Regions from separate parts of the Lysinibacillus sp. FSL M8-0337 genome, predicted to be linked through region 1. Evidence: riboswitches for the same ligand, from Rfam matches in the RefSeq annotation. Region 1 holds a riboswitch; each other region holds the start of a gene.
What was found. Region 1 has a riboswitch for cobalamin ahead of MKY08_RS12265 (ribonucleoside-diphosphate reductase subunit alpha). Riboswitches for the same ligand answer to the same signal wherever they lie in the genome.

Region 1 (4,219 bases):
GGTACGCCCAACTAAAACGCACATCATCCCAGTTTAAAATATTAGAAGAGCGCCCGTTCACAATGGCTGTCGAACGGTTTGGCGCCTCCTTATCCATCATTTTTCGTTTCGTAATTGTTGTCATTTTCTATTCCTCCTAGCTCGCACAAGACTCACATTCTAGCAATTCAACGGATGTTGAACGCACATAATAAGTCGTTTTCACGCCACTTGCCCAAGCATTAAGATGTAAAGCAAGTAAGTCTTTTGCCTGAATCGTATTTTGCACATATAAATTAAGCGATATGCCTTGGTCAATATGACGGGCACGTGCTGCATTTTGTTTAATCGTCCAGTTTTGATCAATAAAGTAAGCAGACTTATAATACCAAGTCGTTACGGGTGATAAGTCCGGTACTGTAACAGGAATTTTGTAATCCTTTTTCTCCTCGGAGTAACTCTTTTGGAAAATCGGATCAATCGTTGCCGTACTGCCTGCCAAAATAGATGTCGATGAATTTGGTGCTACTGCCATTACATACCCATTGCGCATTCCATAATTCGCGACATCCGCACGCAATGCTTGCCACTTGTCACTGTTGTAGCTACGCTTGTCAAAATAAGCACCTGTTTGCCAGTCAGAGCCCTCAAATAATGGGTAAGCTCCTTTTTCTCGCGCAAGTGCACTCGATGCACGAATCGTTAAGTATGCAATATGCTCGTATAATTTATCAGCATAGTCAACTGCCTCATCCGACTCCCATTGAATTTCCTTCAAGGCAAGTAAATGATGCCAACCAAATGTCCCTAGCCCAATTCCACGATAACGAGCATTAGTACGCTCCGCTTGTTTCACAGGAATAGTATTTAAGGCAATGACATTATCTAACATGCGCACTTGAATCGGTATTAAACGCTCTAACACACCAGCCGGAACAGCCTTCCCTAAATTGACAGAAGATAAATTACATACAACAAAATCTCCAGGCTTACGACGTGTCACAATCACATCATCTTCTAACGTAATGGATTCGAATTGCGTTGGCGACATGTTTTGGAAAATTTCAGTACATAAATTTGAACTATAAATCATCCCTTCGTGCTTATTTGGATTCATGCGATTTACTTCATCGCGGTAAAACATAAATGGTACACCTGTTTCCAACTGTGAACGCATAATACGCTTCATAATATCGATTGCGGGCACCACTTCTCGACTTAATAGTGGATTGGCAATGCACGACGCATATTTATCTCGGAAAGAGCCTTGTCCTTTTTGCTCATCATAACAATCTTCGAGTGAGAAGCCCATTACCTCACGTACTTCATGTGGGTCAAATAAATGCCACTCTCCACGCGCTTCGACTGCTTCCATAAAAATATCTGGTAAACATAAACCAGTGAAAATATCATGTGCGCGTAATCGTTCGTCTCCATTATTTAAACGTAAATCTAAAAACGTAAAGACATCTTTATGCCAAACATCTAAATAAACAGCGATTGCGCCTTGGCGTTGACCAAGCTGATCCACTGACACCGCTGTATTATTGAGCTGTTTGATCCAAGGCAGTACTCCACTAGATGCGCCTTTAAACCCTTTAATAGAGGAGCCGCGACTACGGATTTTTCCCATGTAAACGCCTATACCGCCCCCGTATTTCGATAATGTTGCAACATCTGTGTTCGTATCATAAATACTTTGTAAACTATCATCTACCGTATCAATAAAGCAGCTTGAAAGCTGGCCATGTGTTTTTCCGGCATTTGACAATGTCGGTGTTGCAACCGTCATATATAAATTACTCATCGCCCAATACGATTCTCGTACTTTTTCTAAGCGGTTTTCCGTTTCATCTTGCATCAATGTCATTGCAATGACCATCCAACGCTCTTGCGGTAATTCTACAGGTGTTTTTGTATAATCACGCACAACATAGCGGTCCATTAACGTTTTTAAACCGATATACGTAAACAGTTCATCACGACTCTGTTCAAGATAAGACGCAAGCTCGACTAGCTCTAGTTCACTATACTTCGTCGTTAAACAGTCATGATAAAGCCCTGCCTCGGTATAGCGAGCAAGTTGCTCTGGAAATACCTTATAGACATCTTCCACCCCAACGCCACGACGGGTAGCAAATTGATCATACAATTTTTCTAAGTAAATTTGGGCAGCAACAAATGTCCAATATGGCTCTTCCTCATCAATAAGACTAAGTGTTTGTAAAATCATCGCATCCGCCCAAGCTTCAAATGTAGCATTGTCATTTTTTCGTAGCCATCTATCCGATAATCTTACAAAGCTTTCAAGCTCCTCCTCTGTGTAACTTTTCTTTAACTTAGCCATCTGTTGTTCGATTTGAATTGTCATATTCCCATTCTCTCCCTTTCTATCAGCGCACACAAAAAAGCGATTACACACCATGTTTCGGTTGCGTAATCGCTGTAAAATCGGAAATGGAAATGAAGGACATGTACACATCGAAGTGGACAAATCTCTCGCCTCCACTTCTCAATCCCCGAAGATGTGTTGCTGTCTTGAACAACTCGGCAGGTCTCCTGGCTCATGCTTCCTTCAAATAATTGCCTTCCCGTTCTTTCACAGTGGCATCCTAATTATTTGTCAGCACTTACAGTTGCGGGGACAGCTTCGGCTTTAGATATCTCTATTTCCGAATTCCCTTTTAAACCATACTGGTACCGCTTGTCCAATATACTATATATAGTGTTTTAACTCCTAAACAAATCTAACATATTGTGTTTAACGTTTCAATAGGCGTTTTGCCCCTTGTATTCTCGTAAACGCTACTTTTGCTCGAAGCAAGCCCTATTCCAATGCAGTTTTACGCAGTTTCTCAAAATTTCTAGTAAAAATTTTTTGTGCCAGTTGCTCTTTTTCTGGATTGATTCCTAGTAAAATTACCGCACATGGCCCTGCTGTTTTTCCTACATCCAACGAACTTTTAATTTGTTGCTGCCCAAAAAGTCTTGAAAATTCTGCTTGTAAGCCTTGAGAACCTACCGGCCAAACTTGTTGCACAATTTCCTCGCGCCAAGCTTGGTAAATGGGTTGTAGTTGGGCCACATCTTCAGGCTGCGCAAGCACTTCATTGCCAACGAGTGGCAGTCCATACGTATACCAAATCAGGTTGTCACGAACAAATGGCGACCTTGTTTGTATTTCACCTAACATGGTTACAGATAATCCCGATTGCACTGTCGGCATATTGGATTCTGAACTGCCATTTACAGGTGGACATGGTAGACCTGCTTCTTCAAAAACTTGCGCAAGTCCTACGACATAACGAGACCACGCCTCATCACCTGAAAAGTTGGCAAGAATAATATGACTGGGTAGAGCATCGCCTGCAAGCTGTTCTAGAAAAGTGACGCGCCCAGTTAAATAGGCCGTTAATGTATCCGGAGCCGATACGACATCTTGAGGTTTTTCTCCGATGGCAGCAGCATTATCTGTTGTAACAATCAGATTCCCTATTTTTACTGCATTTCTCAATTTGCTCGCCCTGCCTTACGAACAAACACTTTCGAGAGTATTGGCATCACGACAGCGACAATCAATAAATTGATGACAGTTGCCATGAAAATACTCGCTAATGAGCCCCAGAAAAACGCTGGACTAATGATGAAATAAAATGGGAGTGGTGCGATCACACCGTTCAATATAAGCGCAACCGGCCATTTCCAAAAATGCATACCTTTTTTGTGCATCACACCGAATAGCCATACAACAATAAACATTTCGGCCGCAATAATAAGATGCAATGGTCCAAGCTGAAAACCAGATGTCAGTGCTGTAATCAAATGACCGATTAACCCTGCTACTCCTGCCAATACAGGCGATAAAAATGCAACGCTTAAAAATGCTGGCGCTGAGTCGAGTGCCGCCGATGATACAAAAGACGGAATTTTAATAACTGCCCCAACTGCACAAATCGCCGCAACCATGGCTGTTAATGTCAAACTCATTAATTTTTGTCGATTCATTCCATTTCCTCTTTTCTACAAGTATTCTCCTCGTTTATTTAATACGTTCTGCAATGCCATACCAAATACGATTTACTTGTTTTGCTTCTGCAAATAACGCCTGATACAAGCGACCACACGTGTCACGCAATAGTCTTGCTTGCTTTTCCATCGGTACAACACCACGTCCCATATCGGTTACAATCATATACACTACACAGTTTTTTTCAAGGCTTTTAAGTGTTGTCAAAATGTG
Region 2 (4,219 bases), 2.1 Mb from region 1:
CCAAAACATACACCAGTAGAAGGCTCACCAGAAGCACTTCAAGCTCGTATCAAGCAGCTTGAAATGGAAAACGAGTATTTAAAAAAGTTGAACGCCTTAGTTCAAGCCAAAGAAACATCACCAAAGAAGACAAAGTAAAGGTCATCTATGAATTAAGGCATAAATACTCGGTGAAGGCACTTGTCGAATTCGCACAGATTCCACGTAGTACGTATTATGACATAGTGAAGAAACTGAATCGTCCCGATCCAGATACCGACTTAAAGGCTGAAATTCAATCCATCTATAACGAACATGAAGGCCGTTACGGATACCGTCGCATTCGTGATGAACTCGCAAATCGTGGACGAAGAGTGAATCATAAGAAAGTACAACGTATCATGAAAACACTTCGTTTAAAGTGCGTAGTCAGAATGAAAAAGTATAAATCATATAAAGGGACAGTCGGTAAAATCGCACCGAATATTTTAGACCGCAAATTTACAGCTGAAGCCCCTAATGAAAAGTGGGTAACAGATATTTCAGAGTTTAAATTGTTTGGTGAAAAACTCTATTTATCCCCTGTTTTAGACTTATTTAACGGAGAAATTATTACTTACACAATTGGTCATCGACCAACGTATTCACTTGTCTCAGAAATGTTGGAGAAAGCATTAGAGAAGTTACCAGAGGAACGCCAATTACTGATGCATTCCGATCAAGGCTGGCATTATCAAATGAAGCAATACCGTCACGCACTTGCATCAAAAGGCATTGTGCAAAGTATGTCACGTAAAGGCAACTGTTATGACAACTCGGTGATGGAGAATTTCTTTGGGATTTTGAAATCGGAATTCCTTTATTTAAAGGAGTTCGAAAGTGTTGAGCATTTTAAATTGGAACTTGAAAACTATATAACGTATTACAATACGAAACGAATTAAGGCAAAATTAAAACTGAGTCCGGTACAATACCGAACTCAGTTTACCCAAGCTGCCTAAATGAAATAACCGTGTCTAACTTTTAGGGGTCACTTCACAATTGCGTGTCGGGGTTTTTCTGTTTTTACGAACAAAATTGTTTGAGTGACTGGCACTCGTGTCAGGCACGCACGCAATTTTTGAAGCGCCTAGAATGGTGTCACTTTTTTTATCGTTCCCTATTTCTATTTTCATGTATAATAAAATCAACTGAATATTATAAAGGTTCTTTACTTAAGTAAAGTGAAAAGGGAAATCGGTGTAATTCCGATGCGGTCCCGCCACTGTAAGTGTGAGTTTTTTCAATGGATGCCACTGAAAGTTATTTTGGGAAGGCATGAAAAAGCATTTGGAGCACGAGCCAGGAGACCTGCCTTTATAGAACATTACATTTCAGCCTACGAGGATAGGATGGTGGTTTTTTGTGCAAGCCCGCCTCTCGTTAAATGGACGAGGGCTTTTTTTATGTTTTGTAAGGCGACTATCGATAACCATTGAAAATAAAAGGTGAGCAATCCCCATATTTAATAATGACAATCAACATACTATCGATCAATCAAGTTAACAGAGCTAAAAAATGCACATACAATCTAAGGAGGATTCTCAATGAAAAAGTATTGGAAGATAGGATTATCAGCATTTTTGGCAATGGGTTTACTTGCAGCATGTGGAGCACAACCGAAAAACGAGCAATCTACATCAGAACAGCAGGAGCAACAAGTAACCAAACAAGAAGAAGCAACATTTCCAGTGACAATAAAAGATGCTACTGGCAAAGATATCGTGCTAGAAGCACCGCCTGAAAAAATTGTTTCTCTTATTCCGAGTAATACAGAAATATTATTTGGGCTTGGCCTAGATGATGAAATTGTCGGCGTCAATGATTATGATGATTATCCACCGGAGGCAGCTAAAAAAGAAAAAGTCGGAAGTATGGAATTCAATATTGAACAAATTATCGCCTTACAGCCAGATATTGTGTTTGCTCATGAATCAGGAATGGCTTCTTTAGATGGAGCGATGGATCAGCTTGAAGCAGCGGGTGTAAAGGTATTTGTAGTGGCGAATGCAAGCGATTTTAATGAAACTTATACGACGATTGAGCAATTAGGACGCGCAACTGGTAAGTTACCGGAGGCACAAAAAATTATTGCTAATATGAAAGTCAAAGTGGAAGAAATCCAAGCGAAATTGCAAGATGTGGAACCAAAGAAAGTCTTTGTCGAAACGTCAGATGAGCCTGAAATCTACACACCTGGTAAGGATACATTTATGCAGGAAATGCTAAATATGATTCATGCTGAAAATATTGCAGCTGATACAACTGGTTGGTTCAAAATTGATGCGGAGCAAATTATTACAAAAAATCCAGATGTCATCGTTGTCACATACGATTATGTGCCAAATATTTTAACGAAAATTCCACAACGTGCAGGCTTTGATTCTATTACAGCTGTAAAAAATAAAGCAATTGTACAAGTAGATGAAAATTTAACAAGTCGTCAAGGCCCGCGTTTAGCAGATGGGCTTGAAGAGTTAGCGAAAGCTATCTATCCAGAGGCTTTCGAGTGAGTAGAGCATTTTTAGCCTATATTACAGCCATTACGTTACTTCTTGTTAGCATCTGGTGTGGCGTATCAATAGGCTCGGTTCATATTCCATTTGAAGTATTTTGGAATAGGGCGGCAGATGAAACAGCCGCTAATATTTTATGGAAAATTAGGTTGCCACGCGTATTGCTGGCAGGACTTGTTGGCGCATCGTTGGCGATTGCAGGGGCAGCCTTCCAAGGATTGTTAAAGAATCCATTGGCAGATCCTTATACGCTAGGTGTATCTTCGGGAGCGTCAGTAGGTGCTGTGGTGACATTATTTTTTGGTATCTCGATGCCTGTTGTCGGACTGTATGCATTACCAACGCTTAGTATGGTGGGTGCGGTACTAACAATGGTAGCTGTCATGAGCTTTGCCAGAATAGTCGACCGCGCACTGAAAATGGAAACACTTATTTTAACAGGGGTTATTTTTAGTTCTTTTTTAGGGTCTCTTATTTCCTTAATGATTGCATTATCAGGTGAAGAGCTCCGCCAAGTGATAGGCTGGTTGCTTGGTTCAGTATCAATGCGGGGCTGGCCGTATGTGCAGATGATTACACCATTTGTTGTTATAGGTTCTGCTATTCTGTGGACGCAAAGACGAGAGCTCAATGTTCTATTATACGGAGAAGAACGTGCGAAGCATTTAGGTGTCAATGTAAAGCGTAGTAAATATTTAATTTTAGTAGGGGGCTCCATGCTGACTGGTGCGGCTGTTGCTGTTTCTGGAACAATCGGTTTTGTCGGTTTAGTTGTGCCACATATGACACGTATGGTTTGGGGTTCGGATCACCGTCATCTATTGCCGTTATCATTTATCAATGGCGCAACATTGTTAATTATTTGTGATTTAGTGGCGCGGACAATCATTATCCCACGTGAATTACCAATAGGCGTTATTACTGCATTTATTGGTGCGCCTGTCTTTTCTTATATTTTCTATAAGCAACGTAGAAGCAAGGGGGTACGTGTATGATTATCGTCGAACACCTATCGGGTGGCTATGAGGACGTACCTATCGTCAAAGATGTTAGCTTTACCGTTGAAAAGGGGAAAATCCTTGGCATTTTAGGACCGAATGGTAGTGGCAAATCGACATTATTGAAAGTCATTAGCGGCCTATTGCCTGCAACAGCAGGAACGGTTTTTTTAGATGGCAAAAATATTAAACACTATAGCCCGCGCGCGCTGGCGAAAAAGATGGCCGTCTTACCACAATTACATGCCAATGCATTTTCAAATACCGTGCGGGAAGCGGTATCGCTCGGTCGTTATCCGCATCAAACTGGCTTTTTTTCCAATTGGTCAGAGCAAGATGAACGAGCTGTTCAATATGCTATGGACCAAACAGGGGTAGCACGCTATGAGCATACATCGATGGAGTTTCTATCGGGTGGCGAGCAACAACGGGTTTTTGTTGCGCAAGCTTTGGCGCAAACAGCAGAAGTATTATTGCTAGATGAGCCGACCAATCACTTAGATATTGCTCATCAACGTCAACTATTGGATATGGTGCGCAAAGAAGCAATCGAGTGCGGTTTAACCGTTATTATGGTGCTACATGACATGAACTTAGCCTCTCTTTATTGTGATGAATTATTGTTAATGGAGAGCGGCTCTGTGCGTGCTTTAGGTGTACCACATAAGGTGTTAATAGCTTCACAAA
Region 3 (4,219 bases), 110 kb from region 1:
TCCATAGGCTATATCTATAATTATAGATAGCGATACGGTCATCGCATACAAACTATGTCATGGATAGCCTTACTTTATTTCACATTATGCATTGTTTGCCAATATTCGGCGGTATTCGTTCTGCGATAAAATTTATAGAAAGGCTCATTTGGACGTGCATGTTGTTGATAAAGCGCAATAATATGCTGTAAAAAGTTTGCTATTTTTTGCACCGAAACGCCTTTAGCAAATAATGTCCCCGCCTGTGCTTTTGCCCCCACTGGAATAGCCCCTAAATAAACATCGAAGCTATCTTTTTGATAGACAAGTCCAATATCATCATAGACAGCATTATAGCAAGCTGACGCACAGCCATTGACATTTAACCGCAATGTTGATGGCACCTTTTGTCCCTGCAACTCAATGTATAATTGTTCTGCAATCTCGGCCACTTCCATTCGCTCTCCATCACAAAAATCACAAGCCTTGAACGCAACAATGGAGCCTGATGGTGAAATATATAAGCCCACTTCTTGCAGTTCACTTATAACGTCTTGAACTGTTCGCGTAGGAATGGACAACAATATACAATAGGATGCTGAATATTTAATGGCTCCACTGTCCCCTACGACTTCTGCTATTTTTTGAAATTGCTCGGGTGTATAATGTTTATTAATAATACCCGGACTTACTGCGAGACGAGTAAATTGACCATCTATATTTAATTTTTCAAATGTACGTTCTGGTATATTTGAACGAAATGCATTCATTTTTTATTCTCCTTAAATCTCGCTAGTCTCTAAAGTTATTAAAAATTTTCTGGATAGAATCCTTTAGCCAAAATTTTGATAGCCTCTGCCGCACGAACCCCTTCTGAAGCAGCTGAAAGCGGTAATATAACAAAACGCTCATTGTGCACAGCATCTGTTTCCTTTAATGCAGGATCATTTTTCAGGAAATGTATTTTGTCTTCAGCACTTTGAGAACCATAATCAATCACGACAATTACCTCCGGGTTGCGTTCTACTGTATCTTCTTTTGAGACAGTTGTCCATCCAGATTCAACTTCACCAAAAATGTTTTTACCACCAGCGACAGTGACAAGCTCATTCATAAAATTTTGAGCAGCAGTAAAGACTTCCTTATCCCCACTATCATAGACAAGCACACGTAGCTCCTTTTCTCCTTGCGGTAACTTTGCACGCACTGCATCAACATCTTTTGTCATTTGATCGACTAATGCCTCTCCTCGATCTTCAACACGGAAAATTTTTGCGATATTGCGAATATCCATAAAAATATCATCTAGCGTCGGTTTCGTTATACTTGAAGAATGATGTAAATATGTGTGGATACCAAGTGTCTCTAATTCTTCTGGTGTACCAACACCCTTTTCACTAAAGCCACTTTTCCATCCAGCGTATAAAAAATCGGCTTCACTATCTATCACTTGTTCTTTTGTTGGGTACTGCTCTGCTATTACTGGTACTTTATCGTAGGCAGCTTGTAAAGGTTCATAAATTTTATCATCTAAATAGGCTGTACCAACCATTGAATCTTCTAAGCCTAAAGCTAACATAATTTCCGTTACATGCTGATTTAAACTAATCGCCTTTTTTGGTGCCTCTGTATAAACTTGTGTAGTACCATTATTGTCAATGGTTACTTCTGTCGCCTCGCTTTGTGCAGGGTCGATATGCTCACTTTGTGTAGCACTTTCCGAGTTGTCTTTCGCACTACAAGCTCCTAAAATGCTTATAATCGCAATGGCAACAACTAGCCACATGCCTTTCCATTTGTTCATGGTTCCATTTCTCCTTTAATTATGTAATTGGATTTGTATAGGAAGAAATTAATGATTTCCTTGCTACTAGCACATAAAAAAACCCCCTTGTTTCCAAGAGGGTGACATAGTGATAAATACATTGGGTATTTAAACAATCACTATCACCATCCTCGTGGTGTTAAGTAAAAAATACATATTGGCAGGTATCCTGGCTTAGGTTCATCGCTTATACGTCTTCCCATAGTTCAACTACAGTGACTATTGTATAAACTCCCCATTTACAGTTGCGGGACAGCATCGGAATTTCACCGATTTCCCTTTTAAGCAAATGACTAAAGCCATTTGCACCAATATATAGCAGTTTTTAGTTATAAAAATAGACTAGCAGAAGGTATTTTTGATTTCAATCACACAAAAAAATCCATAAATGATACTTGTTAATAAACTATCACTATTTAAACATGAAAGCGAACTATTTGTCACGAAATGTTTGAGCGATCATTCTGGTACAATGAATAGAGACTACATTAGAAATGAGGATTTTTTATGTATAAAACGATTGGTGTACTCGCACATGTCGATGCAGGAAAAACAACTTTTTGTGAGCAATTATTATTTCACACAAATAGTATCCAATCTCGTGGAAGAGTCGATCATCAAGATACATTTTTAGATAATCATGCAATTGAACAAGCCCGAGGAATTACCATTTTTGCGGAACAAGGACGGATGCAAATAGAAAATGATACATATACGCTGATTGACACACCTGGACATGTAGACTTTTCACCTGAGATGGAACGTGCCATACGTGTAATGGATTACGCCATCATTATTGTCAGTGCTGTAGAGGGTGTACAAGGTCATACAGAAACAGTTTGGCAGTTGCTCCGTCAATACCATATACCCACCTTTTTCTTTATTAATAAAATAGACCGTGAAGGGGCGGATATCAATGTGGTTATAAACCAACTACAAAAGGATTGTTCTGACAACATCCTGTTAATCGATGCCCCATTACGTAAAGATTTTATACAAAGCTATATTGCTGAGTGGCTAGCCGAGCGCGATGATCACCTTCTCGAGGCCTTTTTAACAGATACACTCGATGCCTCAACGTGCCTGTTACAGTTACAAAAGATGATTAAAGAAGAGCGAGCATTTCCCTGCTTTGTTGGTGCTGCTTTAAAAGATTTTGGAATCAAGGAATTTGTATCACAGCTTCCCCTCCTGACAGAGACACACTTCGACCTTCAAGCACCCTTTCAAGGAGAAGTCTTTAAAATTCGCCATGATGGCACACAACGCTTAACTTTTATAAAAGCTTTACAAGGAACATTGCATACTCGCGATGACTTTTCATTTGGCGATGTTACGGAAAAAATAACAGAAATTAGGTTGTATAATGGGCGCCGTTTTCTTACAACCCAAGTTGTGCAAGCAGGAGACATTTTTGCAGTGAAAGGGCTTAGCCTAGCGAAGATTGGGGACATTTTAGGAAGTACAATAATCCCTAAACCTTATGAACTTGTGCCTACATTACAAGCAAAAGTACTGTATGAAGGGCAACAGCATATAAAGGAAATTTTACAGATTTTTCGCTTACTCGAAGCCGAGGAGCCGTCGTTACGAGTCGTTTGGCAGGAAAAATTCCAAGAAATTCATGTACATATTATGGGTGTCATACAACTTGAAGTACTTGCTGAAGTTTTAAAAAATCGCTTTTCACTTGATATTACCTTTGATAAGCCTCAAATTTTGTATATGGAGACGATTGCAACGACTGTAACTGGTTACGGACATTTCGAACCGCTCAAACATTATGCCGAGGTACACTTATTCATGGAGCCGAACAGCCGCGGAACTGGGAATACGTTTGTTAACGCCTGTCATGCTGATGATTTATCAGTTGGTCACCAACGCCTTATCGAAAAACATTTGTTTGAACGCGAACATCACGGTCTATTAACTGGCTCTCCTGTTACCGATATTCGTTTTACACTGTTGACAGGACGAGCGCATATCAAGCATACCGAAGGAGGAGATTTTCGGGAAGCTACTTTCCGTGCATTAAGACAAGGGCTAGAACAAGCGGAGAATATCTTACTTGAGCCCTATTACCGCTTCAAAATGAAAGCATCCAATGATTTTATTGGGCGAATGATGAACGATATCCAACAAGCAGATGGTACTTTTGATTCTCCGATATTGTCAGAGGAGCAAGTCATTTTAACAGGGCGTGTACCTGTTGCTACATTTATGCACTATAGTACTACTTTCGCTGCTTACACGAATGGCAAAGGCTCTTTATCTTTACAATTCGATGGATATGATAGATGTCATAATAGCGAGGCAATAATCGCACAAATCAATTATAATAAACAGGCTGATCCTGACTATACGTCGTCGAGCATTTTTTGTGCGAAAGGAAAAGGCTATTCAGTCCCATGGAAT

Region 2: another riboswitch for cobalamin. It lies ahead of MKY08_RS02300 (ABC transporter substrate-binding protein); the one in region 1 lies ahead of MKY08_RS12265 (ribonucleoside-diphosphate reductase subunit alpha).
Region 3: another riboswitch for cobalamin. It lies ahead of MKY08_RS11690 (ABC transporter substrate-binding protein); the one in region 1 lies ahead of MKY08_RS12265 (ribonucleoside-diphosphate reductase subunit alpha).

The regions. Positions count from the first base shown of each region.
Region 1 covers NZ_CP151996.1:2,576,723-2,580,941, forward strand. The annotation lists gene MKY08_RS12260 (ribonucleotide-diphosphate reductase subunit beta) at 1-124, opposite strand, end outside; gene MKY08_RS12265 (ribonucleoside-diphosphate reductase subunit alpha) at 137-2,350, opposite strand; cobalamin riboswitch at 2,511-2,699, opposite strand; gene MKY08_RS12270 (hypothetical protein) at 2,807-3,493, opposite strand; gene MKY08_RS12275 (ECF transporter S component) at 3,490-3,984, opposite strand; gene MKY08_RS12280 (bifunctional adenosylcobinamide kinase/adenosylcobinamide-phosphate guanylyltransferase) at 4,019-4,219, opposite strand, start outside.
Region 2 covers NZ_CP151996.1:494,967-499,185, forward strand. The annotation lists partial or broken gene MKY08_RS02295 (IS3 family transposase) at 1-980, shown strand, start outside; cobalamin riboswitch at 1,166-1,352, shown strand; gene MKY08_RS02300 (ABC transporter substrate-binding protein) at 1,566-2,531, shown strand; gene MKY08_RS02305 (iron ABC transporter permease) at 2,528-3,529, shown strand; gene MKY08_RS02310 (adenosylcobinamide amidohydrolase) at 3,526-4,219, shown strand, end outside.
Region 3 covers NZ_CP151996.1:2,470,569-2,474,787, forward strand. The annotation lists gene MKY08_RS11685 (precorrin-3B methylase) at 75-749, opposite strand; gene MKY08_RS11690 (ABC transporter substrate-binding protein) at 788-1,783, opposite strand; cobalamin riboswitch at 1,946-2,132, opposite strand; gene MKY08_RS11695 (TetM/TetW/TetO/TetS family tetracycline resistance ribosomal protection protein) at 2,312-4,219, shown strand, end outside.